DNA from 3 places in the Rhodopseudomonas sp. NSM genome. Region 2 is predicted to be linked to each of the others. Evidence: riboswitches for the same ligand, from Rfam matches in the RefSeq annotation. Region 2 holds a riboswitch; each other region holds the start of a gene.
What was found. A riboswitch is a leader RNA that binds a small molecule or an ion and turns the genes downstream of it on or off. The one in region 2 is predicted to bind cobalamin.
Positions count from the first base shown of each region.

Region 1 (10,420 bases), 130 kb from region 2:
GCGAGGCGCCTGGCGGCGCCCTGTTCGTCGACCGCGATCGGCGGCACCGCGGCGACGTCGATCTGCCGCGAGGGCTGGCGAAAGGTGTTGTAGGCCAGCACCGCGGCGAGGCCGGCGACCGCGATGATCGCCACCACCACGAGAGTGAGGATCCATCTCAGCAGCCGGCGCATCGCAGTCCCCTCCGCGGCCGGCGGCGCCTCAGACCTTCGCCGCCTTCGCCCGCTCGATGCCTTCGAGGATCAGCTTGTGGGCGTCCTCGGCGCCGCCCCAGCGCAGGATTTTCACCCATTTGCCGGGCTCGAGATCCTTGTAGTGCTCGAAGAAGTGCTGGATCTGCTGCAGCGTGATCTCGGGCAGATCGGAATAGGTCCTCACCCGGTCGTAGCGCTGGGTCAGCTTCGACGACGGCACCGCGATGATCTTCTCGTCGTGGCCGGCCTCGTCGCTCATGAACAGCACGCCGACCGGCCGCACGCTCATCATCGCGCCCGGCACGATGCCGCGGGTGTTGGCGACCAGCACGTCGCACGGATCGCCGTCGTCCGACAGCGTATGCGGGATGAAGCCGTAATTCCCCGGATAGCGCATCGCGGTATACAGAAACCGATCGACCACCAGCGTGCCGGCGTCCTTGTCCATCTCGTATTTGATCGGCTCGCCGCCGACCGGAACCTCGATGATCACGTTGACATCATGGGGCGGGTTGACGCCGACGGGAATTGCGTCAATGCGCATCGAGAACTCCGGGGTGATTGATTACGGGGACGTCCCGAATAGCCCGAGCTTGCGCCGTTCGCCAGCGCAAAACGTCAGTTGCTCCAGGCGAACGCAACCTTGTCGAGCGACTTCTGGCCGAACCGCTCCGAGGAGCGCGCCACCATCCGGCCGCCCAGCGCGCGGTAGAACTCGGTCGCCGGCTCATTGTCCGACAGCGCCCAGATCACCATGCTCTTCAGGCCGCTCTGCACCAGGTCGCGCCGCGCCGCTGTAAACAGACGCCGGCCGAAGCCCAGCCCCTGGAACTCCGGCCGCAGATACAGCTCGTAGACCTCGCCGTCGAAATGCAGGCTGCGGGCGCGGTTGCGGCCGTAATTGGCGTAGCCGGCGACCTTGTCGCCAAAGCAGAGAACGCTGACCCGGCTGCCCTTCCGGATCGCCGAGTCCCACCAGTTCGGGCCGCGGCGGTTGATCAGCTTTTCCAGCTCGGCGCCCGGGATGATGCCCTGATAGGCGGACCGCCAGGCCTCGTCATGGGTGGCGGCGACCGCGGAAGCATCCGCAGCCCTGGCCGGCCGAACCTCGATCAGCGTTGTGCTCATGACGCCGATCAAAGCAAGTCGCGGGCGCGGCATCAAGGTCCAACGTTAATTATCGGTTAACATGTGGACTTTCTGCATCACCGCGGACAGGGATGTGCCGGAATCGGACAGGGGGCGGGCGCGGAGCTGCCGCGTGAATCGTTCTGCACCGCACCGCACCGCACCGCTGCGCGGACCGCGGTCGAATCACCCAAGCTTGGCCGCTGCTACTACGTGCTGCGCCATCACCTCCCGCGCCGCCCGCTCTCCCGAATCTCTTGCCCCGTGGGCGGTGGAGAAGAAGTGGGGCGAGGTGGCTTCGCCGGCGAAGAACAGGCGGTTGTCGACCGGCGCGGCCAGTATGGCGCGGGCGCCGGCGTGGCCGGGCAATGCGTGCGAGTAGGAGCCGCGCGTGAACGGGTCGCGCGTCCAGCGCGATTCCGCCAGCGGCGATAATTTGCGGCGGATGTCGTTGCCGAGCAGGTCGGCGATCTCGTCGATGCCCTGCGCGGCGAAGGCGCCGTCGCCGGCGTCTTCGAGTTCGCGCGCGAAACGGCCGCCGAAGAAGCCTTCGATGCAGTCCAGGCCGAACGGGCGCAGATGATAGCTCCCCATCGCGGCGCGCATGGTGGCGCCGCGCAGATTGCCGTCGGCGGGAAAGCCGTTCGGGTCGGACAGCTTCAGCATCACCTTGTCGTCGGCGCCGAGCGGCAGGCCGCGCGCCGCCTCGACCTTGTCGGGCAACTCCGGCAAGAACCGGATCGCCTCGTCGGCGATCAGGTTGGTCGGCACGGTGATAATGACTTTGCCCGCCGTGAGCGGACCTTGCGATGTTTCCAGCCTCACCTGCAGGCCGACATGATCGATCACGCTCACGGCGCAGTGCAGCGCGACCGGGCACGGCGCGCCATAGGCCGCGATCAGCGCGCCATAGCCGGCGCGAATCCGCCAGTTCACCCCGGTGTCGCGATAGGCCTCGACGTCGTGGATCGAGATGCGGTCGAGTTCGGCGCCGTTGACGTAGGTCGACACCGCATCGATCATAGGATTCCAGCGGTTGCCGGGGTCGAGCAGGGTTGCGGCGGCCGCATCGGTCTTGCGTTTCGCGGCGCGCCAGACGCGCTCATAGAAGGCATCGAGCGCCTTGCTGAAGGAGGCGCGCTGGCGCGGCGGAAACACGTCGCCGAAGCTGCGCTCGCTCCACGGCGGATGCGTGGTGTCGATGGCGATGCCGAGCTGCCCGGCGACGCCGACGAAGGAGTTCTCGTCGGCCGAATGCAGCCAGCCGCAGCCGACGTCGAAGGCGATCTCGGACGTCACCATCTTCGTATAGGCGCGGCCGCCGATCCGGTCGCGCGCTTCCAGCACGATCACCGACAGGCCGGAATTCTCCAGCGCGCGCGCCGCGCCGAGGCCGGCCGCGCCGGCGCCGATGATGGCGACGTCGACGGAGGAGGGGAAGCGTTGCTGAGACATGGTTCAGCGTTCTTACCACGCCGATGACGGCGCTTCGATGTCGCTCTCAGCAGCCGAGACGACAATGCCCGGCGCGAGGGCCGGGCATTGTGCAATTCAGGACTTCGAGGCTTCGAAATTGTCGGATCAGGCCACTGCCTGCTTCGACTTCTCGGCGCGCTTGCGCTCGTTGGCGTCGAGGTGGCGCTTGCGCAGGCGGATCGACTTCGGCGTGATCTCGACCAGCTCGTCGTCCTCGATATAGGCCAGCGCCTTTTCCAGCGTCATCCGGATCGGCGGGGTGAGGCGGACCGCCTCGTCCTTCGAGGTGGTGCGGATGTTGGTGAGCTGCTTGCCCTTGAGGACGTTGATCTCGAGATCGTTGTCGCGGGTGTGCTCGCCGACGATCATGCCCTTGTAGACCTTCCAGCCGGGCTCGATCATCATCGGGCCGCGGTCTTCCAGCTTGAACATCGCGTAGGCGACCGCCTCGCCCTGATCGTTGGAGATCAGCACGCCGTTGCGGCGGCCCTGGATCTCGCCGCGATAGGGCAGGTAGTTGTGGAACAGCCGGTTCATGATGGCCGTGCCCTTGGTGTCGGTCATCAGTTCGCCCTGATAGCCGATCAGCCCGCGGGTCGGCGCGTAGAACACCAGCCGCAGCCGGTTGCCGCCGGACGGGCGCATCTCGATCATCTCGGCCTTGCGCTCGCTCATCTTCTGCACGACGACGCCGGAGAACTCCTCGTCGACGTCGACCACGACTTCCTCGACCGGCTCCAGCAGCTGGCCGTTCTCGTCGCGGTTGAGCACTACGCGCGGCCGCGACACGCTCAGTTCGAAACCTTCGCGGCGCATGTTCTCGATCAGGATCGCGAGCTGCAATTCGCCGCGGCCGGAGACTTCCATCGCGTCCTTGTCGGCGGATTCGACAACGCGCAGCGCGACGTTGCCTTCGGCTTCGCGCAGCAGGCGGTCGCGGATCAGGCGGCTGGTGACCTTGTCGCCTTCGGTGCCGGCGAGCGGCGAGTTGTTGACGATGAACGACATCGACACGGTCGGCGGATCGATCGGCTGGGCCTGGATCGGGGTATCGACCGACGGATCACAGAAGGTGTCGGCGACGGTGCCCTTGGTGAGCCCCGCGATCGCGACGATGTCGCCGGCTTCGGCGATATCCAGCGGCACGCGCTCGAGGCCGCGGAAGGCGAGGATCTTGGTGATGCGGCCGGTCTCGACCAGCTTGCCGTCTCGCGACAGCACCTTGACGCTCTGGTTCGGCTTCAGCGTGCCCGACGCGATGCGGCCGGTGATGATGCGGCCGAGATAGGGGTTGGCTTCGAGGATGGTGCCGAGCAGACGGAACGGACCTTCTTCGACCGACGGCGACGGGACGTGCTTCATCACCAGCTCGAACAGCGGGCGCATGCCGTCTTCGTGGTTGCCGTCGGGCTTGTCCGACATCCAGCCGTTCTTGCCCGAGCCGTACAGGATCGGGAAGTCGAGCTGATCGTCGGTGGCGTCCAGCGCGGCGAACAGGTCGAACACCTCGTTGACCACTTCGGTGACGCGGGCGTCGGAGCGGTCGACCTTGTTGATCGCGACGATCGGCTTGAGGCCGAGCTTCAGCGCCTTGCCGACCACGAATTTGGTCTGCGGCATCGGGCCTTCGGCGGCGTCGACCAGCACGATCACGCCGTCGACCATCGACAGGATGCGCTCGACCTCGCCGCCGAAATCGGCGTGGCCGGGGGTGTCGACGATGTTGATATGCGTGTCGTCCCACACCACCGAGGTGCACTTGGCCAGAATGGTGATGCCGCGCTCGCGCTCGAGATCGTTGGAATCCATCGCGCGCTCGACCTGGCGCTGGTTGTCGCGATAGGTGCCGGACTGCTGCAGCAGCTTGTCGACGAGGGTGGTCTTGCCGTGGTCGACGTGTGCGATAATGGCGATGTTTCGGATGTTCATGGGTTCTCTGTCGTGTCCTGCGGGCCGGTTGCCGGTCATCAGCGCGATCGCAGGCAAGCCGCGGAAGGCGCCTTCGCGGCGCGCCGCAATCTGCCTGTGCCTGATACGCGCGGGGCAATTCCAAAAAACAGGCCCGGCCGAATGAGGGCCGGGCACTTGCACGCGTTGCGACGCAATATAACCAAAAAACGCGAAAAAACAATGACGATCGGGGATTTGTTGTTTTCCCAAGCGACGCCCGGGGCTTGCGTGGACTGAACCCGACGCGCCTCTTGGTATGCCCGGCCCGGAGCTTCGGGGGTCTTTCTGATACCGGCCGAAATGGATCGCTCAAATCTCGGGTGGCAAGGCTTGCCGGCAGTGAACGTAATGTTATAACATTGCATATACGGAACTTCACGTCTCGCAACCAGGGCCCCCCAATACCGCGACGCCATCGACGAATCGCCCGACCCGTTCGGCCTTGCGGATGGGATAACACTTGGCGCGTTCGTTGACAGCGTTCGGACACCTCCGTTACGGTCGCGCCCGACGGTTCCCGCAAGGGATCAATAGGGAATGCGGTGAGGGTCGCGTGCGATCCGATTCCGCGGCTGCCCCCGCAACTGTGAGCGGCGAGCCTTTCGCCACACGCCACTGGGCCTCGCGCCTGGGAAGGCGGTGAAAGGCACGGACCCGCGAGCCAGGAGACCTGCCGTCGTTCGTGGTCACACGCGAGCGCATCGGGCGGGGTGTCCTGGTGAGTGTCGAACCGCGGCCGTCCGGCTGCGGCAAGGCCTTGGCTTGCGGTGACGTGCCACGTTAACCGCGAGTCCCTCGATGTCCCCCTCCCGAATTGCCTCCAGGCGCAACCGCCTGCTGTCCTCCGTTGCCTTGACGGCTCTGCTGTGGCCCGCTGCCGGCCACGCCCAATCCGCGCCGCGCGGCCTCGATCCGATCGTGGTCGAAGGTCAGACCGCACGACCCGCCAAGCCGCGCGCGGCGGCATCGACCGCCGGCTCGTCGCGCCTGCGCCGGGCCGCGGCGCCCTCGTTGCGCCCGACGGCTGCGCCCGCAGCCGCGGCGCCGTCTGCCGCCGTCGCGGCGGTGCCGACCTTCAACCTCGGCACGGTGGCATCGAGCGCCAGCCGGCTCGGACTGACGCCGCTGCAGACGCCGGCTTCGGTCGAAATCATCCAGGGCGAAACCATCGCCGAGCGCGGCCAGCACAATGTGACCGACGCGGTAACGCAGAACGCGACCGGCTTCACCGCGAGTCCGGCGCCGGGCAATGGCGGGCTGTCGTTCGCCACCCGCGGCTTCAGCGGCAACGGCACGGTGATGTCGCTGTATGACGGCACGCGGATGTATGTCGGCTCGGGCACCATGACGTTCCCGTTCGACACCTGGACGGCGCAGCGCATCGAGGTGCTGCGCGGCCCGGCCTCGGTGATGTACGGCGAGGGCGCGATCGGCGGCGCCATCAACGTGATCTCCAAGAAGCCGCTCTGGCTGCCGCGCAACGAGGCCGAGATTTCGCTCGATACCAATCTGACGCGGCGGCTCGCGGTCGACTCGGGCGGTCCGATCAACCCGAACGTCAGCTATCGGCTGGCGGCGATCGGCAATATGTCCGACGGCTGGGTCGATCGCGACAAGACCTCGAATGTCGCGGTCTCCGGCTCGATCCGGGTGCAGGCCGCCGACAACCTCGCCTTCACGCTGAGCGAGGACTACGCCGATCGCAGCCCGTCGCGCTATTTCGGCACGCCGCTGGTGGGCGGCCAGATCGACAAATCGCTGCGGTTCCAGAACTACAATGTCGGCGACAGCAGCATCCGCTATCGCGACAACTGGACCCAGCTCAAGACCGAATGGGACGTCACGCCCGGCGTCTCCGTGAAGAACGTCAGCTATTATCTCAGCAGCCACCGGCACTGGAAGGACGTCGAGAGCTACGCCTACAGCCCGTCGACCGGCAACATCAACCGCAGCTCCTATATCGAAATCTTCCACGATCAGGAGCAGATCGGCAGCCGGACCGACGCGACCTTCAAGGGCCATCTGTTCGGCCTCGCCAACGAATTCGTCGCCGGCTTCGACGTCAACCGGATCGCCTTCAGCCACACCAACAATTCACCCTACTCCGGCACGTCCACCGTCACTCCGTACAATTTCGATCCCGGCAGCTTTCTCTGGGTGAGCTCGACCCGTCCGAGCTTCCATACGCTGACCACGCAATACGGCCTGTTCGCCGAGAACCGACTCAGCCTGACCGAACAATTGTCGGTCGTCACGGGAGTCCGGTCCGATCAACCGACGGTCGAGCGCACCGATTTCGTGACGCCGTCGAACAGTTTCGAGAAGACCTATTCGGCGCCGAGCTGGCGCGCCGGGCTGGTCTACAATCCGATCCCGGATCTGGCACTCTACGGCCAATATTCGACCGCGGTCGATCCGGTCACCAATCTGATCACCATGACGGGCGTCAACCGCGACTTCGCGCTGTCGACCGGCAAGCAGGTCGAGGTCGGCATCAAGCAGCAGCTCGCCGGCGGCCGCGCCGAATGGACGCTTTCGGCCTATCAGATCGTCAAGAACAATCTCTTGGCGCGCGATCCGTCGAACCCGTCCAACACCAACCCGCTGCAGATCGGCCAGCAATCCTCGCGCGGCATCGAGGCGTCGGCGGGCCTGAAGGTCACCGACACGTTGCGGCTCGACGCCAATGTCGCGGTGCTGCGCGCCAAATACGACGACTTCACCCAGGCGGTCGGCGGTCGGGTGGTGAACTACGCCGGCAACGTGCCGGCCAACGTGCCGCAGGTCGTCAGCAACATCTGGGCGACCTGGGCATTCGCGCCGGCCTGGTCGGCCAATGCCGGCGTGCAGCTCGTCGGCGACACCTGGGCCGACAATGCCAACACGCTGGTGCGGCCGGCTTACAACGTGGTCAATGCCGGGCTGATGTGGAAGCCGGACGCGCAGCAGACCTTTGCGCTGCGGGTCTACAATCTGTTCGACACCATCTACGCGACCTCCGGCGGCACCACGCAGTGGATCCTCGGAATGCCCCGTACCGCGGAGCTGTCCTACAACGTCAAGTTCTGACGATGCATCGTGTGGTGCGGCGGCTGAAGCGGTGGCTGTATCTCGGCCACCGCTGGCTCGGGATCGCGTGCTGTCTGTTGTTCGCGATCTGGTTCGTCTCCGGCGTGGTGATGATGTATGTCGCGTTCCCGAATCTGGACGCGAAGGAGCGCCGGGCGGCGCTGCCGGATCTCGCCTTCAGCGAGGTCCGGCTCTCGCCTGATCAGGCGATGGCGGCGGCGGGGCTGCGGCGCTATCCGCGCGAATTGCGGCTGGTGATGCAGAATGGCGAGCCGGTGTACCGGCTCTCCGGCGCGGACGGGCGGCAGGCGATCTCGGCCGTCGACGGCCGCGTGCTCGGCGACATCGACGCCGAACAGGCGGTGGCGATCGCGCAGCATCATCCGGCCGCCGTGGCGCCGGTGCTGCTCGACATCGTCGATCGCGACCAATGGAGCGTCACCGCGCGGTTCGATCCGCTGCGGCCGCTGTTCCTGATCGGGCTCGGCGACGATGCCGGCACCGAGCTCTACGTCTCGCAGAAGACCGGCGAGATCGTGCTCGACACCACGCGGCACGAGCGGGTCTGGAACTGGCTCGGCGCGATCCCGCATTGGATCTATCTCACCGTGCTGCGCCAGGACGCGCCGCTGTGGCGGCAGGTGGTGATGTGGACGTCGGGGACGTGCCTGCTGGTCGCGATCAGCGGGATCTGGATCGGGCTGCTGCGCGCCGGCCTGCGGCGGCGCTATGCGTCGGGCCGGGTCACACCGTATCGCGGCTGGATGGCGTGGCATCATCTGACCGGCCTCGTCGCCGGCGTACTGGTGCTGACCTGGATGGCCTCGGGCTGGCTGTCGGTCAATCCGTTCGACCTGTTCGCGCGCCGCGGCGACAGTCGGGAGGCGCTGCAGCGCTATGCCGGCCACGACGCGCCGACGATCGCGGCCACACTCCCCGCGCGCGACCGGCCCGGCGTCGTCGAAGCGCGCTTCATCTGGGTCGGCGGCGCGCCGCTGATGCTGCTGGCGCATCGCGACGGATCGCAGAGCGTGGCCGATCCGGCGAGCGGCGCATCGCGGACGCTGTCACCGGAGCGGATCTTCGACGCGGCGGCGCGGCTGCTGCCCGACGCCACGATGACGCTGCGGCAGCGGCTGGAGGAGCCTGACGCCTATTGGTACTCGCATCATCATCGGCGCGTGCTGCCGGTGTTGCGCGCCGGCTTCGACGACCCCGCGCAAACCTGGTATCACCTCGACCCCGCGACCGGCGAGATTCTGGGGCGCAGCGATCGCAGCCGCCGGGTCTATCGCTGGCTGTTCAACGCGCTGCACAGTTTCGATTTCCCGGTGCTGATCGCGCATCGGCCGGCATGGGACGTCGTGGTGATCGTGCTGTCGCTGGCCGGGCTGGTGATCTCGGTCAGCGGCGTCGTGATCGGCTGGCGGCGGCTGCGCCGCGCGTGATCACGCCGGCGCTCACACCACCTGCGGCCGCGCCGGGCGGATCGGCTGCGGCGGCGGCAGTGCCGCCAGCAGCATCTTGCGATCCACCACGGCGTTGTGGAACTGCTCCAGCGCGATGCTGAAGGCGGTCAGCGCCGCGCTGTCGATGCCGCCGTTCTCGTAGCAGTTCAGCGCGTCGCGCAGGATCGCATCAGCTTCGGTCTGCATCGCGTCGAGTTCGTCCTGCGCGTCGCAGCGCCGCGCCGCGGCCAGCATGTCGAGCAGCCGGTCGCGCTGCGAGACGTTGCTGTTGCGCTCGTCCTTGCGCAGATAGCTGGCGAACCATGCGCCGAGCGAGCCGGTCGCCGACAGGCCCATCAGCGAGAACCAGATCAGGTCGCTGTAGCGGTCGAGAAAGCTGCGCTCCTCGCCGTCCACATAGGCGGCGGCGCCGGCCTGTACCGGGATCACCGCGTCCTTGTCGGTGTCGGGAGTCTCGATCTTCGCGGCCAGCGGGTTCTCGGTCATCACGGTCTGGCGCGCCGTGAACAATTGCTGGGTGAAGCTCGCGATGGTGCTGTCGGAGACGCCGTCGCGCGCCACGATATAATGCGAGAAGCTGATGGTCTTGACGTCGGTCTCCGGCCGCGCGGGTGCGCCGCCGAAGGCGCCGGCCGGGATCGACGCCGATTCATAGGACGGATGGTTGGCGGCGAGCGCTTCCGACGAATCGATTCCGAGGAAAACCGGCTCCCGGCCGGAATGTGCGGTGGCGGCCAGCGCCTCGCCGATCACCTTGCTGTTGAGCGGTCCTGCGGCCAGCAAGGCATCCACCTTGCGGGCGCGCACCGCTTCGGCGACCTCGCCGACCGCGAGCTGCACGTTCTCGACCCTGGCCGGGTCGACGCCGTATTGCCGCAGGATGACCTCGAGCAGCCCCGCATTGGCTTCGGTGCGGCCGATCACGCCGACGCGCTTGCCGGCCAGTTGGGTGATATTGGTAATACCGGCGGCCGCGGCCTTCTTGCGTTTGCCGGTCGCAGCTCTGCCGGGGGCCCACAGCACGGCGACGTTCTTGTGCAGCACCGCGACCGAACGGGCGTTGCGCGGCACCGGCAGATCGCCGCGGATCACTGCGAGATCGGTGGCGTCGGATTTCAGCGCCGCGGCGCTGGC
Region 1 is NZ_JBQTCH010000009.1:235,272-245,691, reverse strand. Features, by position in the region: gene ACTZWT_RS21580 (M20 family peptidase) at 1-173, opposite strand, end outside; gene ppa (inorganic diphosphatase) at 202-738, opposite strand; gene ACTZWT_RS21570 (GNAT family N-acetyltransferase) at 813-1,322, opposite strand; gene ACTZWT_RS21565 (flavin monoamine oxidase family protein) at 1,509-2,777, opposite strand; gene typA (translational GTPase TypA) at 2,904-4,727, opposite strand; cobalamin riboswitch at 5,243-5,440, shown strand; gene ACTZWT_RS21555 (TonB-dependent receptor) at 5,547-7,817, shown strand; gene ACTZWT_RS21550 (PepSY domain-containing protein) at 7,820-9,265, shown strand; gene ACTZWT_RS21545 (TAXI family TRAP transporter solute-binding subunit) at 9,278-10,420, opposite strand, start outside.
Region 1: another riboswitch for cobalamin. It lies ahead of ACTZWT_RS21555 (TonB-dependent receptor); the one in region 2 lies ahead of ACTZWT_RS20975 (TonB-dependent receptor).

Region 2 (10,420 bases):
CGGTCATGCCCATGCCGCCGTGCATCTGCACGCCTTCCTGCACCGCGAGCGTCGTCACCGTGCCGGCCTTGGCCTTGGCGACCGAGACGGCGAAGCCGGCCTGCGCCGGATCGGCATCGACCGCCTGCAGCGCCTTCAGCACCGCGGCGCGGACGATCTCGATCTCGGTGTAGAGATGTGCGGCGCGGTGTTGCAGCGCCTGGAATTCGCCGATCAATTTGCCGAACTGCTTGCGCTCTTTCAGATACGCCACGGTGCGGCCGAACGCCTCGTCGGCGACGCCGAGCATTTCGGCCGCGACTGCGGCGCGGCCGATGTTCAGCACCGTGTCGAGCAGCGCCGCCCCGCGATCGACCTCGCCGAGCACCTGATCGGCATTCACTTCGACCTCGTCGAAGCTGATCCGCGCCGCGTTATGGGCGTCGACCATGATGGTGCGCTCGATCGAAACGCCTTTCGCCTTGGGATCGACCAGAAACAGCGTCAGCCCGTCGGCGTCGCCCGGCTGGCCGGCGCTGCGCGCGGCGACGATCAACAGGTCGGCGACATGGCCATCCACCACCAGCGCCTTGGCGCCGCTGAGTTTGAAGCCGTTGCCGGCGCGGGTCGCGGTCAGCGCGATCTTCGACGGGCGATGCTTGGCGGCTTCATCGACCGCCAGCGCCGCGATCAGCGAACCATCGGCTATCTTCGGCAGATACGCCTTCTTCTGCGCGTCCGAGCCGCCGCGGGCAATCGCCGAGGCCGCGAGCACGGCGGTCGCGAGAAACGGCGACGGCGTCAGATTGCGGCCGATCTCCTCCATCACCACGCCGGCCTCAACGCAGCCGAGCCCGGAGCCGCCGAATTCTTCCGGCACCAACAGGCCGGCGAAGCCCATCTCGGCGAAACTCTTCCAGAGATCGCGGGAGAAGCCGGTGGCGTCGCGCTCGTCGCGCAGCTTGCGGAAATGCGCGACCGGCGCAGTGTCGCCGATCAGCCCGCGCGCCGAATCGCGCAGCATGGTTTGTTCTTCGGTGAGGACGAGTGCCATGGTGAAAAGTCCCGATCAGATATCAGATGAGATGCAAAACTTTAGAGTTCGTCATTCCGGGATGCGCCCCTCGGGGCGCAGACCCGGAATCCATACTCCCTGCGGTGGTTATGGATTCCGGGTTCGCGCTGCGCGCGCCCCGGAATGACGGGGAGAGGGCGTACTTAAGCCCCCGGCAGATCGAGGATGCGTTTGGCGACGATGCCGAGCATGACTTCGCTGGTGCCGCCTTCGATCGAGTTGGCCTTGGTGCGCAGCCAGGCGCGGGCGCGGGCGCCGTCGTTGGAGCGCTCGCTCTCCCATTCCAGCGCGTCGATGCCACCGGACGACATCAGGATCTCGTGGCGGCGCTTGTTCAGCTCGGTGCCGTAGTACTTCATCGCCGAGGAGAACGCCGGATGAAGCTGACCTGCCTTGGCGAGATCGACCGCGCGCTCCGCCGCGCAGGCGAGCGCCGCCTCGTCGATATCGAACGCCGCGATCTGGCCGCGCAGCATCGGATCGTCGAGCCTGCCTTGAGCGTCGGTGCCGAGCGAATCGGCTGCGACCTGACCGAGCGGCCGGCCGCCGTCGCGGCCGCCCATGCCGGAGATCATCGCGCGCTCGTGCTGCAGCAGATATTTCGCCACGTCCCAGCCACGATTGACGGTGCCGACCACATGCGATTGCGGCACCCGGACGTTGTCGAAGAAGGTCTCGCAGAACGGCGACTTGCCGGAGATCAGCAGGATCGGCTTGGTCGTGACGCCGGGCGAAGTCATGTCGAACAGGATGAAGCTGATGCCGTCGTGCTTCTTGGCGCTGGCATCGGTCCGCACCAGGCAGAAGATCCAGTCGGCGTAATTGGCGTAGCTGGTCCAGATCTTCGAGCCGTTGATGATGAAGTCGTCGCCGTCGGGCACGGCGCGGGTCTGCAGCGAGGCGAGGTCGGAGCCGGCATTCGGCTCGGAATAGCCCTGGCACCAGCGGATTTCGCCGCGCGCAATTTTCGGCAGATGCTCGGCCTTCTGCGCCTCGTTGCCATATTTCAAAAGTGCCGGCCCGAGCATCCAGATGCCGAACGACGACAGCGGCGAACGCGCGCCGATCGCGGCCATTTCTTCGCGCAGCACCTTGGCCTGCGCGGGATCGAGCCCGCCGCCGCCATATTGCGTCGGCCAGTCCGGCACGGTCCAGCCCTTGTCGCGCATCCGCTCGAACCAGACCTTCTGCGCGTCGGAGGCGAATTTGGCGTTGCGGCCGCCCCAGAAATTGTCCTCGTCGCCCTGCATCGGCGTGCGCATCTCGGCCGGGCAATTGGCTTCGAGCCAGGCGCGGGTGTCGCTGCGGAATTGGTCGAGATCGGGGGAGGCGGCGTCTGACATCGGCGTGTTTCCATCCGGCGATCGCGAGCGCGATCGGTTGCTCTTGTTGGCCGCGACCTTAGCCGGCGCGGGGCGAAATTCAACATCTGGATCGGCGGCGCTGTGACGCGATCCCGCGTCGATGTGCTAGGGGTCGACAAAGCAACGAGAGGCACCGAGCATGCGGCTGCAACTTCTTTCGCCTGGCGAAATGACCGACGACCAGCGGGCGATCTACGACGAGTCGATCGCCAGCAAGCGCGGCAGCCCGCCGCCGCCGATGATGGCGTGGCTGGCGAGCCCCGACATGGCGCGGCACGCGACCAGGCTCGGCGCCGTCCTGCGCTATGACACGTCGTTTCCGCCGGCGCTGTCGGAACTGGCGATCCTCGTCACCGCGCGGCACTGGACGGCGCATTTCGAATGGTACGCGCACAAGAAGATGGCGCTCGACGGCGGGCTCGATCCGGCGATCATCGAGGCCATCAGGGATCGGCGAACGCCGCGTTTCGACGATCCGAAGGCGCGCGTGGTCTACGACGTCGCGCGGTCGCTGCACGAGGCCCGGGGACTGCCGCAGCCGCTCTACGACGAGGCGACGCAATTGCTCGGCGAGCGCGGCCTGGTCGAGATCATCGGCCTGTGCGGCTACTACACGATGGTGTCGATGACGCTGAACGCCTACGAATTTCCGCTGCCCGATGGCGAGGTGTCGGAACTGGCGTAAGCAACAAGTACGAACGTCATGCGCGGGCTTGACCCGCGCATCCATCCTTCTCATATCGGATGGATCGCCGGGTCGAGCCCGGCGATGTCGTCCGTGAAGGAGCCGCGCCATGCCATCTGATGAAGCAGCGACATCCATCCCGTCCGGCACAAGGATCGGCCATGTCCACCTGAAAGTCGCCGATCTCGATCGCGCGCTCGGCTTCTATTGCGACGTGCTCGGCTTTGCGGTGATGCAGCGGATGGGCGACCAGGCGGCCTTCATTTCGGCCGGCGGTTATCACCATCACATCGGCCTGAACACCTGGGAAAGCAAAGGCGGCTCGCCGCCGCCGCCGGGCACGACCGGGCTGTTTCACACCGCGATCCTGTATCCGACCCGCGCGGCGCTGGCCGACGCGCTGCACCGCGTGCTGCAGGCCGGCATCACGCTCGACGGCGCTAGCGACCACGGCGTCAGCGAGGCGCTGTATCTGCGCGATCCCGACGAGAACGGCGTCGAATTGTATCGCGACCGGCCCGAGGCGGAATGGCCGCGCAGCCCCGACGGCGCGCTGGCGATGTTCACGCGCCGGCTCGACCTCGACGATCTGCTGCGCGCGCGAATTGGCTAGCACACCGTCATTCCGGGGCGCGCGCAGCGCGAACCCGGAATCCAGAGCTGTTCATCCGCCGTGCTGAACCACCTCGGGATTCCGGGTTCGCTCACTTCGTGAGCGCCCCGGAATGACGAACGCAAGGGTTTCAGCGGCGGCCACGCACCATCACCAGCGCTGCGGCGATCAGTTGCAGCACGATGCAGCCCGCGAACGGAACCGTGTAGCTGCCGGAGACGTCGCGGACGAGGCCTATCACGCCGGGGCCGAACGCATAGGTCACCTGATTGATCGCGGTGACGAGGCTGATCAGCACGCCGAACGAGCCTGCCGCGAATTCGCGCTGCACGATCAGCGCCGGCAGCGTGATCAGATTGCCGACCGAGAAGCCGAACAACGCGCAGGCGGCCAGCAGCAACGTTCCATCGCGCGACAGAATCAGGATCGCCAGCGCCGCCGCCTGGCTCAGAAACGAGATCGCCGACACCAGCCGCTGGTCGAGCCGGTCGATCACGGTCGACAGCGAGACGCGGCCGACCACCGCCATCGTGGTCAGCAGCGCCACCGCGGCTGCGGCGTGCTCGCGGCCGATCAGCGGGTCGAGATAGGCGATCAGGTGCACGATGAAGCCGACCTGCGCGAACAGCACCAGGGCGAACGCGATAGTGACGGTGAGGAACGCAATGTCGCGGAACGCATCGCGGCGGATCGCGCCCGATGACAACGCCTTCACCGCACCCGGCCCGGCCGGATCGTCCGCGATGCGCAATGGCGGGCGGCCGACGACGATCGCCACCACCGGCATCAGCAATACCCCGGCGATCGCCGCCGCCAGCGTCGCGTCGGCAAATCCGAAATGCCCGATCGCCGCGACCAGCAGCGGCACGCCGGCGATGCCGCCGAAGCTGGCGCCGTTCAGCGCCAGGCTGATCGCCATGCCGCGGCGCTGGTCGAACCACAGCCCGAGCGTGCTGGTGATGGCGCCGAGGCTGGTGCCGGCCCAACCGACCGCGAGCAACACATAGACGGCGTAGAGCTGCCAGACCGCATCGATCCGGCCGAGCAGCGCGGTGCCGAGCGCCATCGCGGCGATGCCGCCGAGCAGACAGGCGCGCGGGCCGATCACGCGAATGACGTCGCCGACGAAGGCGACCAGCAGCGCGCCGCCGAGATAGAAGAACGTCGTCGCGGTCGCGATCAGCGACGACGGCCAGCCGTGCAGGCGGGTGAGTTCGGCGAGATAGACGCTCTGGCCGTAGAAGCCGAGCGCCCAGCCGAAGGTCGCGACGGCAAAGCACATCGCGACGATCCGCCAGCCCTCATAATGGATCGAGCTCTCGTCGCGCAGCGGAAGGTTCACCATCCGCGGCGACCGGCCTTCGTCGCACGCGACGGCATCGGCGTCCCCCTGCGTCCGGCTCGGACGGCCGGATCGTTGTCTTGTTCGCGATCAGATGCCGCGATCTGGCACGGCGGCAGCGGCCGCCGCCACCCGTTTTCGCGACCAGCCGGTGATCGCGAGCACGACGAGGCCGAGCAACACCGGCGGGAACACCGTCATGTTGACGGTGGCCCAGCCATAATTAGCGAGCAACTGCCCGGACCCGAACGAGCCCAGCGCCATCATGCCGAACACCACGAAATCGTTGAACGCCTGCACCTTGTTCTTTTCGCTCGGCTGGTGGGTCTCCAGCACCAGCGCCGAGGCGCCGACGAAGGCGAAATTCCAGCCGACCCCGATCACGAACAGCGTCGCCCAGAAATGCGGGGCGGTGATCCCCATCAGGCCGATCGACGCGCCCGCGGCCTCGAGCGCCAGCCCGAGCGCGACCACCCGCGGCGCGCCGAACTTCGCGATCAGCGAGCCGGTGAAGAAGCTCGGCGCGTACATCGCCACGATGTGCCATTGCAGGCCGAAATTGGAATCGCTGATCGGCAGCCCGCACATCTGCATCGCCAGCGGGGCGGAGGTCATCACCAGATTCATCATCGGATAGGCGATCGCGCCGCACATCGCCGCGGCGATGAAGCGCGGCTGCCGCACGATCTCGAGCAGCGGCCGGCCGCCGGCGAAATCGGCCGGCTGCGGCTTCGGCGCATCGACGCGCCACAGCACCGCCATCGCGATCAGCGCGACCGCGGCCTGTACCAGATAGCTGAAGGCGAACAGGTAAGGCTGCCAGACATCCATGGTCCACTGCACCAGCTGCGGACCGAGCACGCCGGCGAACACGCCACCGGCCATCACCCAGGACACCGCCTTGGGGCGATACGCGGCGCTGGCGCCGTCGGCGGCGGCGAAGCGATAGGATTGCGAGACCGCGCCATAAAGCCCGCCGAGGAAAGTGGCGACGCAGAACAGCTCGAACGAGCCGTACAGGATCGCCAGCGCGCCGAGCAGGCCGGTAAACGCGCCGCAGCCGGCGCCGATCATGAAGGAGGCGCGGCGGCCGTAGCGGCGCGCGATCGCGCCGGTCGGTAGCGTGCCGGCAGCGAGGCCGACCACATACATCGAGATCGGCACGGTCGCGAGCGACAGATCCGGCGCGAGCTGCGCGCCGATGATCGAGCCGGTGGCGAAGATCACCGCCGCATTGGCGCCGGTCAGCGCCTGCGCCGCGGCAAGCCGCGCCACATTGGAGCGCGCGCGCGCATCGTCGACGAGTCCATCGATCGCGGTCGCGTCAACCATTGGCCGTTTCGCCCTTCGTGTGCGGCCCGGCCGCGGGATCGGGCCGCATCATAGGCCGCATCGGCCTGCGATCAACCGCCGCGGCCGGGCCTAACCTATGCGAAGCGCTCAGGTTTCGCCGCTTCGGGAGAAGCACAGGACGAGATTGTTGGCCGGCATCTCGACGGTTTCGGCCAGCGTCAGCCCGTGCCCGGCCGCGAGCTGCTGCATTTCGCCGACGTCCCGCACGCCCCATTCGGGATTGGCGGAGCGCAGGCTGGTGTCGAACACCGCATTGCTGATCGCGGTGTGATGGCCGTCGCGCTTGAACGGCCCGTACAGGATCAGCCGTCCGTCCGGCCGCAGCGTGCGCGCGGCGCCGGCGAACAGCCCCTCCGCGACCGGCCACGGCGCGATGTGCACGACATTGGCGCAGAACACCGCCGCCAGCGGACCCGGCCCGCGCCCGTCGGTCATTTCCGCGCACCAGGCCGGATCGGACAGATCGATCCGCAGCGGCGGCCGCACATTGCCGAGCCCGGCATGCGCGCGCCAGGCGGCGATGCTGATCAGATGCTGGGGATGAAGATCGCTCGGCCACCAGGTGATCTCGGGATGCTGGCGCGCGAACGCCATGACGTGCTGGCCGGTGCCGCTGCCGGCTTCGAGCACGTCGCCCGTTGTTCCGTGCAGCAGCCGGCCCAGCACCTCGCGGATCGCCTGCTGGTTGCGATGAAACGCGGCGGCGTCGAGCCGGCCGTCGGGCTCGACCGGCCGGCCGTCCTTGCCGAACTCGACCACATAGTCCGCCATCAGTTCGGCTCCTCGTTGATCTGCCTCAAGCCGCGTTGTCACTTCCAAGCCACATAGCGAAACAATCCGGCGACGACAAACCATGCGCGCCGTTTCGCCGCCAAGGGCGAATTGACTTTGCGCATTCTGACACTTTTAGTTGCAACCGACGGTTCCTCTTCGGGGGATCAAAAGGGAATGCGGTGCGGGTATCCTCGGAGACCCAATTCCGCAGCTGTTCCCGCAACTGTAAGCGGTTCGACTTTCGTCGGAATGCCACTGGGAAACTCGGTCCTGGGAAGGCGACGGAAGGTAACCCCGCGAGCCAGGAGACCTGCCGTCATCCGTGGTCACACGCGAGAGTGCCGGTCGGGAATTGCAGGCATTGGTTTCGTCGGATGCGCAGGCAGTCGATGAAACCTCGTTCGCTGTGACGTGCCACAAACGTCGACCGAGGTTTTCATCCATGCCGTCCCGTTTCGATGCCGTTCCCCGGCATCATTCCGCGCGCTCGCGCGCGCTGCTGACATCCACCATTCTGGCGTCCAGCCTGTTCGCGAGCGTCGCGCCGGCGTCGGCGCAGGACAATACGCTGCCCGCCATCAACGTCACCGCGACCCGCAGCTATGAGGGCATCGTCGGCACCTCGAGCACGGTGATCACCGCAGACGACATCGCGCATTCGCCGGCGCAGACCGTGCAGGAGATCATCGCGCAGACGCCCGGCGTGCAGACCAGGACGCTGTATGGCGGCGTCAACGGCACCGGCTCGTCGATCGATCTGCGCGGCTTCGGCGCCACCGCGACCTCGAACACACTGTTCCTGGTCAACGGCCGCCGCCTCAACGACCTCGATCTGCAGGGCGTCGACCTGTCGAGCATCCCGCTGCAGTCGATCGAGCGCATCGAGATCACCCGCGGCGGCAGCGGCGCGGTGCTGTACGGCGACAACGCGGTCGGCGGCGTCATCAACATCGTCACCAAGACCGGCGCCGGAGGCCCGCCCGCGACGTTCCGCGCCGAAGGCGGCTTCGGCTCGTTCAACCAGCGGCTGGCGTCGATTTCGGCGGCGTACAATTCCGGGCCGTGGTCGACCTCGGTGTTCGCCAACGGCGTGCGCTCCAACGGCTATCGCGCCAACAACGCGCTGGAACAGAACAACGCGATCGGCGAGCTGCGCTATGCCACGCCGGATCTCAGCGCCTTCGTCAACGTCTCCGGCGACAATCAGCATCTCGGCCTGCCCGGCTCGCGGACGGTCGATCCCTCGATCGGCGTCAACCAGCTCCAGACCGATCGCCGCGGCACCAACACGCCGTTCGATTTCGGCGACAAGCAGGGCGCCAACATCACCGCCGGCTTCACCAAATCGATGTGGGACGGCGCCGAATTGATCGTCGACGGCGGCGTCCGCGACAAGCGGCAGCAGGCCGGCTATTTCGGCAATGTGCCGCTGTCGAGCTTCAGCGCGAGCTGGTTCGACGCGCATCTGCAGACCTGGTCGATCACGCCGCGGCTGAGCATCAAGAATTCGATGTTCGGGCTGCCGTCGAAAATCCTGACCGGCCTCGATTATTACGACGCGACCTACGATTCCGACCGCGGCCAGTATCGCAGCACGCCGCCGGTCCACGTCTACAACCTGTCGCAGAAGACGCTGGCGGGCTACTGGCAGCAGACCGTCGGCATCCTGTCGACCACCGACCTGTCCTATGGCGGCCGGCTGCAGAGCGTCAAGGTCGAGGCCAATGATCGGCTGAACCCGCTGGCGCCCGGCTATTTCGGCGGAGCCCAGGCGCTGCCGCTCAGCAGCACCGAAACCCAGCACGCGCTGCATATCGGCCTCGACCACCGCTTCAACGAGGTGTTCAGCGTGTTCGCCCGCGCCGCACGCGCGTTCCGCACCCCGACTGTCGACGAGCGCGTCTCCTCGGGTCCGTCCTACGACGCGTTCTTCAATCCGATTCCGGGCAACTTCGCGCTGAAGACCCAGACCTCGGTCGATTTCGAAGCCGGCTTCCGCGTCAAGTCGGGCCCGTTCGAGATGCAGACCAGCGCCTACAATATGGATCTCACCAACGAGATTCATTACGACCCGGTCAATTTCCACAACACCAATCTCGACCCGACCCGGCGCTACGGCGGCGAGACCAGCGCCTCGTTCCGCGTCAGCGATACGCTGCTGCTGCGCGGCGGCGCCGCCTACACCCGCGCGACGTTCCGCGAGGGCCCGTTCTCCGGCAACGACGTGCCGCTGGTGTCGCGCTATACGGCGAATGCCGGCGTGACCTGGAACGTCTGGCAGAAATACGTCGTGTTCGACGCGACCGCCCGCTACTGGAGCAGCCGCTACATGGACAGCGACGAGAACAACCTGCAGACCAAGATCCCGGCGAACGGCACGGTCGATGTCAAGCTGAGCGGCGCGTATGACCACTTCTTCTGGTCGGCCAGCGTGATCAACCTGTTCGACGCGCAATATTACGATTACGCGGTCGCGAGCAGCTTCACGCCCGGCCGTTACGGCGCCTATCCGCTGCCGGGCCGAACCTTTCTCGTCAAGGCCGGCGTGACGTTCTGACACGACCTCACCCATCATCACATCGTGCATGACAGGCCCCGGCAGCAAAGGCTGTTCCGGGGCCTTTTTCGTGCTACACCCCGCCCTTCCCAATCCACCGCGATCTTTCCATTTCAAGACAAACATCGACTGGAAGAATGACGAACGACGATAATTCCCGCACCGCCGCACGCGCCGGCGCACAGGAGACCGCCGACGCCTTGGCCGAGCGCGAAGCCGCGGCCAAGGCTGCCCTCGACAACATGGCGCGGCTGCGCGCGCTGCGGCTGGCACGCGAGGCGGCCGAACCGCAGCGCACCGCGCAGACCAAGGCGAAACGCACGGCCGGCGGCAAGGCCGCAGGCGCGCGAACCTCGTCCCGAAAGGTGGACGACAAGCCGAGGCCGCTGTCCGAATGGCTCGCCGAGCAGCAGAGCGGCGGCCGTCGGACCTGAAACTGCGGCCGCCGGGCGCGTCGCGCCGGGCTGCCCTGTCCAAAACGCAGCGAGGCATCGCCTCATCCTCCGCTAGGCTGACGCGCGTAGCTTGGCGGCCCGGTCGACGCACCGGAACCGGGACGCGCCGAGGCGCGTTCCCCGCCCTGCAACGATGGGATCGGACATGATGGGCGGCTGGCGGAAAAAGAAAGACAGCGACGCGAGCAAGGACAACGGCGGCGAGCAGCCGAAGCCGCCGCCG
Region 2 is NZ_JBQTCH010000009.1:101,787-112,206, forward strand. Features, by position in the region: gene ACTZWT_RS20940 (acyl-CoA dehydrogenase family protein) at 1-1,033, opposite strand, end outside; gene ACTZWT_RS20945 (acyl-CoA dehydrogenase family protein) at 1,198-2,397, opposite strand; gene ACTZWT_RS20950 (carboxymuconolactone decarboxylase family protein) at 2,558-3,103, shown strand; gene ACTZWT_RS20955 (VOC family protein) at 3,213-3,716, shown strand; gene ACTZWT_RS20960 (MFS transporter) at 3,847-5,061, opposite strand; gene ACTZWT_RS20965 (MFS transporter) at 5,149-6,390, opposite strand; gene ACTZWT_RS20970 (DUF938 domain-containing protein) at 6,499-7,182, opposite strand; cobalamin riboswitch at 7,315-7,517, shown strand; gene ACTZWT_RS20975 (TonB-dependent receptor) at 7,628-9,742, shown strand; gene ACTZWT_RS20980 (hypothetical protein) at 9,880-10,176, shown strand; gene ACTZWT_RS20985 (hypothetical protein) at 10,343-10,420, shown strand, end outside.

Region 3 (10,420 bases), on a different contig from region 2:
CCGGCGTCCGTCTCGGGCGAGCCGTCCGCGCCTTGATCGCCCCGCGGGTCCGGAGCGTGCCGGCGGCCTGAAGGCTCGCAAACGGCTGTGGGCCGCCCCGACGGCGCCGTCCCCCTCGCTGCCGGGATGTCGTACGGTGCCTTCGATTCGCCGCGCAGCCGGCGCTCAATCGACCTCCTTGCCATCGTTCCGAGAGACCTCCAGTGCCGAAAATCGCGTCCATCATCGCCACCGAACTCACCGTCCGTGAAGAGCAGGTTCAGGCCGCCATCGACCTGCTCGACGGCGGATCGACCGTTCCGTTCATCGCCCGCTATCGCAAGGAAGCGACCGGGATGCTGGACGACGTGCAGTTGCGCGCGCTGGAAGAGCGGCTGAGCTATCTGCGCGAGATGGACGCGCGCCGGATCGCGATCATCGACAGCATCAGGCAGCAGGACAAGCTGACGCCCGAGATCGAGAAGGCCCTGCTCGCGGCCGACACCAAGGCCCGGCTCGAAGACATCTACCTGCCGTTCAAGGAGAAGCGCCGGACCAAGGCGCAGATCGCGCGCGAGGCCGGGCTCGAGCCGCTCGCCGACATGCTGCTGACGAATCCCGACAAGCATCCGGAGACCGAGGCCGCGGCTTTCGTGAAGACCGACGGCGAGCATCCGGTCGCCGACGTCAAGGCCGCGCTCGAAGGCGCGCGCGCGATTCTGGTCGAGCGCTTCTCCGAACACGCCGACCTCACCGGCAGTTTGCGCGAAGCGATGTGGAGCCGCGGCCAGATCAAGTCGAGCGTTCGCACCGGCAAGAAGACCGAAGGCGCGAAATTCGCCGACTATTTCGACTTTTCCGAGCCCTATCAGAAGCTGCCGTCGCATCGAATCCTCGCGCTGCTACGTGGCGAAAAGGAAGAAGTGCTGCAACTCGATTTCGGCGACGGCGAGGATCCCGACTCCAAGGAGCCGACGCAATACGAGAACCGCATCGCGGCGACCTTCGGCATTGCGCGCAAGGGGCGGCCTGGCGACGCCTTCCTGTCGGAATGCGTCCGCTGGGCCTGGCGCACCCGGATCAAGACCGGGCTCGCGCTCGATACTAGGATGCGGCTCTGGCAGCAGGCCGAGAAAGAAGCGGTGCGGGTGTTCGCCGCCAATCTGCGCGACCTGCTGCTGGCCGCGCCCGCCGGCGGCCGCGCGACGCTCGGTCTCGATCCGGGCTTCCGCACCGGCGTCAAGGTCGCGGTGATCGACCAGACCGGCAAGTTCGTCGACCACACCACGATCTATCCGCACGAGCCGGCGCGGAAATGGAACGAGAGCATGCTCGAGCTGGCGCAGCTCTGCATCAAGCATCGCATCGAGCTGGTCGCGATCGGCAACGGCACCGCGTCGCGCGAGACCGAAAAGCTCGTCACCGATCTGATGAAGCTGAAGCCCGAACTCAAGCTCACCAAGGCGATCGTCTCCGAGGCCGGCGCCTCGGTGTATTCGGCCTCCGAATTCGCCTCCAAGGAATTTCCGGATCTCGACGTCTCGATCCGCGGCGCGGTGTCGATCGCACGAAGGCTGCAGGACCCGCTCGGCGAGTTGGTGAAGGTGCCGCCGCAGTCAATCGGCGTCGGCCAGTATCAGCACGATCTCAACCAGCATGTGCTGTCGCGCGCACTCGACGCCACCGTCGAGGATTGCGTCAACGCGGTCGGCGTCGATCTCAACACCGCGTCCGCGCCGCTGCTGGCGCGCGTCTCAGGCATCGGCGAGACGCTGGCGGCGAACATCGTCGCGCACCGCGACGCCAACGGCCCCTTCCCCAGCCGCACCAAGCTCAAGGAAGTCCCGCGGCTCGGCCCCAAGGCGTTCGAGCAATGCGCCGGCTTCCTGCGGATTCGCGACGGCGAGAATCCGCTCGACGCCTCCGGCGTGCATCCGGAAGCCTATCCGCTGGTGAAGAAGATTCTGGCGGCGACCAAGAGCGACATCAAGGCGATCATCGGCCAGACCAAGACGCTGCAGTCGCTGCAGCCGGCGTCCTTCGCTGACGACAAATTCGGCATCCCGACCGTCACCGACATCCTGAAGGAACTCGAGAAGCCCGGCCGCGATCCGCGGCCCGAGTTCAAGACCGCGACCTTCCAGGAAGGCGTCGAGAAGATCACCGACCTCAAGCCCGGCATGATCCTCGAGGCGACGGTGACCAACGTCGCCGCGTTCGGCGCCTTCGCCGATATCGGCGTGCATCAGGACGGCCTGATCCACATCTCGGCGATGTCGGAACGACGTATCAATGATCCGCGCGAGGTAGTGAAGCCGGGCCAGGTGGTGAAGGTGAAGGTGCTCGAGGTCGACGTGCCGCGCAACCGGATCGGGCTGACGCTGCGGCTGTCGGATCCGATTCCCGCGCCCGGCGAGCGCCGCAAGGACGGCGGCGGCAATGCCAAGCTGGTCGATCGCTATCGCCCCAAGCCGGAGCCGAAAAGCACCGGCGGCGGTGCTTTCGCGGCCGCGCTGGCGAAGGCGGCCGAGAACAGCAAGGGCAGATCGAAGTAAGCGGCCGCCGACCCCGCATCGACGAGCCGGCTCGCGCCCATGCGCAGTCGTGCCCTCGGCTGGATCGCCGAAGGCACGACGCCGCCCTGCCTACTTGATGTTCCGCTGCACGAAGGCGTGCACTTCGGCGGCGATCAGATCCTTGTCGTGATCGATCGTCGCGACGTGATAGGAGCGATTGAGCCACAACAGCTCGATGCGATCCGAGCCGACATTGTTGGCGATCACACTGGCGTTGTTGGGCGACAGCACGTGATCGACCCGGGAATTGATCACGAAGGTCGGGCATTTGATCCGCGGCAGCAGCGCCCGCGCGGTGGCGGCCAGCCCGAGCACTTCTTTCATGCAGACGACCGGCACTTCCGGATAGGCCAGTTCCTTGGCCTCGGTGTCCATCATGTCGGAGCCGATGCCCGGAATGGTCTCCGGAAGCCCGCGTGCGAACGCGATCGACGCCATGTCGGGCGATTCGATCTGCGCCGCCGCGTTGATCGGGATCACGCCGCTGACCTTGTCCGGATGCATCGCCGCGAGATACAGCGACAGCGTGCCGCCCATCGACAGGCCGGCGACGAACACCTTGTCGCACTTCGCGGAAATCTCGGCGAGCGCGTCCTCGGCGCAAGCGGCCCAGTCGGCCGCGGTGGTCTTCGCCATCGCCGCCGGCGAGACGCCGTGCCCCGGAAGGCGCGGGCCGAGCACGGTGTAGCCCTGCTCGCCGAGCCGCTCACCGAGATAGCGCATGCTCTGCGGACTGCCGGTGAAACCATGCACCAGCAGGATGCCGATCTTGCCGCCGTCGAAGGAAAACGCTTCCGCTCCCGGTAGGATCACGTCACTCATCTCGATCTCCATTCGTCGTTGCAACCGATCTTTGCCGGTTCGAGGAATGAATAAGCGATCACCGCGGCCACCACAAATCACCCCCTCACCGCGTCCGACACCGACGAGCATTATGGAGCCGGTCCGGGGCTGCCGCCACGGCTTGCTTCAGATCAAATCCGGCAAAGCTTCGATGTGCTTGGTACGTTGCAATCCCCATAAGGAACACGCCTCTCGTACCATGGCCCACCCGATGAGACGTCGAACACGGGGCCTGCTCTGCGGCGCGCTCGCCTTGGCTATCAGCGCAGTGCTGCCCGGCATGGCGATCGCCGGTGCCGCCCGGGTCGCGTCGATCAACATGTGTACCGATCAGCTCCTGATCGCGCTGGCCGATCCGGCGCAGATCGTCGGCCTCGGGCCCTATGCCCGCGACCCGCATCTGTCCTGGTCGGCGAAGCAAGCGCGCGATTTTCCGCGGCTGTCGGGCGAAGCCGAGGACCTGTTGATGCTGGCGCCCGACCTTGTTCTCGCCGGCCGCTACGGCAAGGCGGCGACGCGGGAGCTGTTGCGCAGCAATGGAATTCCGATCGAAGAGTTCGACGTCCCTCGCAACATCGACGACGTGAAGGCGCAGATCCGGCGTGTCGGCGAACTGGTCGGCCATCCCGAGCGTGCAGATGCGATCAATGACCGGATCGATCGATCCGTCACGCGCACCCGCGCGGTGGCGTCGCGTTGGCGCGACCGCATTCTTCCCGTCTCGCGACGCGGCTGGGTCGCGGGCAGCGACGGTTTGCTGAGTTCTCTGCTGGAGGTCGCAGGCCTCTCCAATGCGGCATCGGAGATCGGCCTCGTCTATGGCGGCTTTGCGTCGCTGGAAACGATCGTCGCCTCACGCCCGGACCTGCTGCTGCTCGCAGAGGACAAGCCGTTCGCGGAGGATCAAGGCACGGCGCTGCTGCTCCATCCCGCGATCCAGCACGCCTATCCGCAGGGCCGCCGTCTCGTCTTCCCGGATCAACTGTCGATGTGCGGCGGGCCGATGCTGCCTGCCGCGCTGGATCAGCTCGCCGATTCGATCGAGCGGATTCACCGGGACAAGGACGCGTCCGTGACACGGCCGCACCCTTGACGAGGGCCGCTACGCGTCGCGCAGCGGCGTGGCGTCATTCCGACGACGCCTCCTTGATCCGCTTCGGATCCTGCTCGCTTCCGTCCCACAGCTTCGGCTTCTCGAGCCACCGCTGGATGAAATTCCAGGAGCGACGATAGCCGTTGTGCGGCAGCGTGCAGGCGCTGCAATCCTTCCGTCGCTGGCCGTGGCGATCGGTGAACACCTGATAGGGTCCCGGGCACTCATAGGCGATCAGCGGGCAGTAGCAGAACAGACAATTGAATTCGCGCGCGACGCCGGGATGACACGGCAGAAACGGACAGGCCTCGTTGGTGAAGCCCTTGAAGGCCTCGTTGGTCGTGGTGTCTTTGGGTTCCATGCCCACTCCATGGCGAAGCCCTCGACGGCCCCGCATTGGCGCACAGGCGTGCGTCGTGCCGCCCGCCCGATCACGGGGGCGAGCAACGCGCGACAATGACCGCCCGCGACGCCGATCGATCTGGCGATATCAGCAATCTGCGCTGGGACGACGGCGAACTACGTCTGATTGATCATGGGATTCTCCGCTGTCGACCCGCCGTCGACATCAAGTGGACGATTGCCTTCGGCCGGTCTCCTGGCTCGCGGATATGGTCCGGATCGCCTTCCCGAGCGCGACAACGATCGCTCAGTGGCAGCTTGATCGCGAACGATCCGCTTACAGTTGCGGGGGCAGCCGCGGAATTGGCGAAAAGCTCGCCGCACCGCATTCCCTGTTTCACCTCTCTTGCGAAGAGGCACCGAAGGCATGCCGAACAGAGCACGCCTCGCATCGACGCGCAAGCGCGATGCGGATTCGGGAACGACTACCAACATGCGCGGTGACGTCCACCGCACGATCAGCAGGGAGCATTTGCACCTTCGTCGTAGAGCCCGACTCTCGCCTCCTCTCATCTTGCGTCCGGCGGGTCGTCGTGCTCTTGTCGGATCGTCTACGGTGCCTCTTCGCAAGAGAGGTGAAACAGGGAATGCGGTGCGGCGCGAAAGCGCCAAAGCCGCGGCTGCCCCCGCAACTGTAAGCGGATCGCTTCCGATCACACGCGCCACTGAGTCCGCCAAAACGGCCTCGGGAAGGCGATCGGGACAACATCCGCGAGCCAGGAGACCGGCCGTAGATTTGTGCAATGCCATTCGACGGTGGGTCGAAGAAGGACGTTCAGATGCCGCATCTGCTTTCCACGTAGCGCCCTCATCATCGTCGTCGACTTCGTTCTGTCGATGCTGTCCGAGCCTGCTCGCGACGGCGCGGAGATGTTTGTCCGACGCCTTCGAAGCGTCTTCCGCATGCGCGGAGGTACGCGCTTGTCTCCTCCTCATCATCTCGCAGCCCCATGCACGCACCACGAAGCGACCCGCGTTTCTGCACGATCACTGCCGTCGATCCCGCGCTCGAGCCGCTGCTACGCAGCCGGATCGATGCCAAGGCCAAGCCGCCGGGCTCGCTCGGCCGGCTGGAAGATCTCGCCGTGCAACTCGGACTGATCTGGCATCCGGCGCCGCCGCGCGCGGACCGCGCCACGGTGTTCATCTTCGCCAGCGATCACGGGATCGCCGCCGAAAGCGTATCGCCCTATCCGGCGAGCGTGACGCGGTCGATGGTCAGCGCCTATCTCGCCGGATGCGTCGGCGTGAATGTCCTGGCGAGAGCCGCAGGCGCCGACGTCTGCGTGGTCGATGCCGGCATCGACGATGACCTGCCGCCCTGCCCCGGGCTGATCGATCGCAAGATCGGGCGCGGCACCCGCAATGCCAGCCGCGAGCCGGCGATGACCACCGACGAGGCGCGGCGCGCGATCGACGCCGCCGTCGCGCTGGTCTGCGATGCGATCGACGGCGGCGTCGATATCGTTGCGATCGGCGAGATGGGCATCGGCAACACCACCTCGGCCGCGCTGATCACCCATCGTCTCGCCGCGGCGCCGATCGCCGACTGCGTCGGCCGCGGCGCGGGGCTCGACGCCGCCGGCGTCGCCCACAAGCTCGCCATCGCCGAGAAAGCGGCGGCGCGGACGACTGCCACCGCCCCGCTCGACGTCCTCGCCGAATTCGGCGGATATGAAATCGCGATGATGGCCGGCGCCGTTTTGGCGGCGGCGGCGCGGCGCCGTCCGGTGGTGATCGACGGCTTCATCGCCAGCGCCGCAGCGCTGGTCGCGGTGCGGCTGCATCCAGAAGCAAGGGATTATTGCGTGTTCTCGCACCGCTCGGCAGAGCGCGGCCACAAGGTCCTGCTGGAGACGATGGCGGCGACGCCCTATCTCGATCTCGGCCTGCGGCTCGGCGAAGGCACCGGCGCGCTCATGGCGATTCCGCTGGTCCGCGCCGCCGCCGGAATCCTCACCGAATTCGCTGATCTCTCCGACGTTCTGGCCGGCACGATCGGGCAGCGATCGTGATCCGCCGGCTGCAGCCCCTGCTGAACGCGATCCAGTTCATGACGCTGATTCCGACGATGGGCGCCTCGCGCCTCGACGACGACTGGGTGCTTCCGGCTGCCAAGTACTTCCCTCTGGTCGGCGCGCTGATCGGGCTCGTTAGCGGCGGCGTGCTGCTGATTGCCTCCACGATCTGGACGGGCCTGCTGCCAGCCACGCTCGCGGTTCTCGCCGGCGTGGTCCTCACCGGCGCCCTGCACGAAGACGGCGTCGCCGACACCGTCGACGGGCTGTTTGGTGGCCGGACGCGGGAGCAGCGGCTCTCGATCATCAAGGACAGCCGGATCGGCAGCTACGGCGCGGTGACGCTGGTCGCGAGCCTGCTCCTCCGCATCGTGCTCCTTGCGAGCCTGCCTCCCTGGCTCGGCGCAGCCGCGCTGGTGGCCGGACACAGCATCGGTCGCGCCGGCATCGTGCTGGTGATGTCGCTGCTGCCCTATGCGGGCAATGTCGCGACCGCCAAATTGAACTACCCGACCGCGCGGCTCGGGGGCGGCGGCGCCGCGGCGGCCGTGGCGTTCACCCTGCTCGGCACGATGTGGCTGGCGATCGGCGCCCCCGCGGCGGCCGCCTGCGGAGTCACGGCCGCAGTGATCGCGGGGCTGGCGCCGGCTCTGGCCGCGCGGCGTCTGCTCGGCGGCTATGTCGGCGACGTGCTCGGCGCCACCGAACAACTCGCCGAGATCGGACTGCTGCTGGGCGTCGCCGCTATTGCGGGCCAGGGTCAGATCTGATGCGCCGGACCGTCACGCCAGTCGAGCGGCAGGCAGAACGGGCCGGCCTCGCCGTCATACTCACAGCCCCGTCCGATGCGCTCGATCGCCTCGACCATGCGGCCGTTGCGCGCGAGAATGTCGTCCGCAATCGCCACCATCAGCCGGTTCGGCGTCGCCACCGGCGAACAGCGGCGCAGTTCCTCGGCGATCGCGTGCTCGTCGCCCGGCGCGCGTGCGCAGGCGATGATGTAGGCCGCAGCCGGCGAGCGACTGACGCCCATCCAGCAATGCACCAGAACGTCCTCACCGCTTTCGCAGCCGTGCGCGAAATCGATGATCCTGCGCACGATCGCATCGTCAGGCGCGACATGGACGGAGCCGGTCTCGACGACGTCGTTGAAGGCGAGGATCAGCCGTTGTTCGGGCAGCCAGTCCTCGTTGAAGACGACACGCTGCCACGGCGCCATCAAGGACAGCGACCGCGCCGGCCGCAGCCGCGCGACGAGGTCCTGAGCATGGCTGAGAGCGCTGACGATGATCACGCCGGCGTCGTATCGCCGACGCGGCGCCGGCGTCAAGCCGGCTTTGGATCGCCTCGCGATTCCTCTGCACCCGTTTTGCTTCCCTCCCCCGACGAGTCTCCCGATGACCGCACCCGACGTTGATGAGTTGATCTCCCGCATCCAGTTCACGCCGCGCGCCACCACGGCGCCACGACGCGCCCGCGCGCTGATGATCCAGGGCACCAGCAGCGACGTCGGCAAGAGCATGGTGGTCGCCGGCCTGTGCCGCGCCTACAGCCGCCGCGGGCTGGTGGTGCGTCCGTTCAAGGCGCAGAACATGAGCAACAACGCCGCGGTCGCCGGCGATCCCGATCTGCCGCCCGGCCCCGACGGCGCGGCGGCACGCGGCGAGATCGGCCGGGCGCAGGCGCTGCAGGCGCGCGCGTGCCGGACCGCGCCGTCGATCCACATGAACCCGGTATTGCTGAAGCCGCAAACCGAGATCGGGGCGCAGGTGGTGCTGCGCGGCCGCGTGCTCGGCAATTGTCCGGCGCGGATCTATCACCACATGCGGCAGCGGCTGATCCCGGCGGTGCTCGACAGTTTCGAGCGGCTCGCCGGCGAGGCCGATCTCGTGCTGGTGGAAGGCGCCGGCAGCGGCGCCGAGGTGTATCTGCGCGCCTCCGACATCACCAACATGCGCTTCGCCGAGGCCGCCGATCTGCCGGTCGTGTTCCTCTCCGACATCGACCGCGGCGGCACGATGGCGGCGCTGGTCGGCAGCTACGTGCTGCTCAACGACGGCGATCGCGCCCGCGTCGCCGGCTATCTGATCAACAAATTCCGCGGCGACTTCTCGCTGTTCGAGCCGGGATGCCGCACCATCACCGAACAGACCAGCTGGCCGTTTCTCGGCGTGCTGCGCTGGTTTCCCGGCGCCGACCGATTGCCGGCGGAAGACTCGCTGGCGCTCGAGCGCGCCGCGGCCGCGAGCCGCGGCCGGGTCAGGATCGCGGTGCCGCGGCTGCAGCGCGTGGCGAATTTCGACGATCTCGATCCGCTGGCGGCGGAGCCCGACGTCGATCTGCGCTGGATTCAGCCCGGCTCCCCGATCCCCGGCGACGTCGACGTCGTGGTGCTGCCGGGCTCGAAGGCGACGCGCACCGAACTCGACCTGATCCGCCGCGAAGGCTGGGATATCGACATCCGCGCGCATGTCCGCCGCGGCGGCCGCGTCGTCGGCCTGTGCGCGGGCTTTCAGATGCTGGGACGGGTCGTGCGCGATCCGCTGGGCATCGAGGGGCCGGCGGGTGAAACGCCCGGCCTCGGCCTGCTCGATGTCGAGACCGAGATTTCGGACGACAAGCGTCTGACGGAGATCGATGCGGTCGACCGGCGCGGCGGCTGTCGCGTCACCGGTTACGAAATGCACATGGGGCGCACCACCGGCGCGGGCCTCGCGCAGCCATGGCTGCTGCTCGACGACGGCCGCGGCGAACCGCGGCCCGAGGGTGCGGTGTCGGCGGACGGCCGCGTCATGGGCGCGTATCTGCACGGGCTGTTCGGCGGCGACGCGTTCCGCTCGGCATGGCTGACCACGCTCGGCGCCGCGACCTCCGGCCTCGACTTCGAGCGCCGCGTCGAAGACGCGCTCGACGCCCTCGCCGACCATTGCGAGGACAATCTCGATCTCGACGCCCTGCTGGCGCTGGCAAGATGACGCAGCGCCCGGCATCGGTGTTCGCGAGGTCGCGGCGGGTCTCGTCGGGCGATTGTTAAACGACGAGCACCGCGTCGCGTTCTCCGCTGGCAGGACCGGTCACTCGAGGCTCGACGCCGTTTCGCCGCGCATCCGAATGATGGCGTTGCCGTCGACGCTCCGAAAAATCAGCTCGGCAGCACCCGTTCCTCAAACGATGCCCTTGCGGACCTTCGCGGTCAGCCACTCGCTGAACACGACGGTCGCCAGAATCATCAGCAGGATCACGCTCACTTGCGGCCACGCCAGCGTGTTGAGCGACGCCTCCAGCGCCAGTCCGAGCCCACCGGCGCCGACCAGTCCGAGCACGGTCGATTCACGGATGTTGATGTCCCAGCGGAACACCGCGATGGTCGCGAAGGCGGGCAGCAGTTGTGGCACGATGGCGTAAGTGATCAGTTGCGGAGGTGAAGCTCCGGTCGCCCTGATCGCCTCGACCTGCGTCTCGTCGATCTCCTCGATCGCTTCGTAGAGCAGCTTTCCGATGAACCCGAT
Region 3 is NZ_JBQTCH010000003.1:626,998-637,417, reverse strand. Features, by position in the region: gene ACTZWT_RS11290 (acyltransferase family protein) at 1-71, shown strand, start outside; gene ACTZWT_RS11285 (Tex family protein) at 204-2,534, shown strand; gene ACTZWT_RS11280 (alpha/beta hydrolase) at 2,625-3,377, opposite strand; gene ACTZWT_RS11275 (ABC transporter substrate-binding protein) at 3,598-4,491, shown strand; gene ACTZWT_RS11270 (cysteine-rich small domain-containing protein) at 4,526-4,852, opposite strand; cobalamin riboswitch at 5,063-5,272, opposite strand; cobalamin riboswitch at 5,431-5,640, shown strand; gene cobT (nicotinate-nucleotide--dimethylbenzimidazole phosphoribosyltransferase) at 5,844-6,908, shown strand; gene cobS (adenosylcobinamide-GDP ribazoletransferase) at 6,905-7,681, shown strand; gene ACTZWT_RS11255 (tyrosine phosphatase family protein) at 7,672-8,205, opposite strand; gene ACTZWT_RS11250 (cobyric acid synthase) at 8,309-9,886, shown strand; gene phnE (phosphonate ABC transporter, permease protein PhnE) at 10,076-10,420, opposite strand, start outside.
Region 3: another riboswitch for cobalamin. It lies ahead of ACTZWT_RS11270 (cysteine-rich small domain-containing protein); the one in region 2 lies ahead of ACTZWT_RS20975 (TonB-dependent receptor).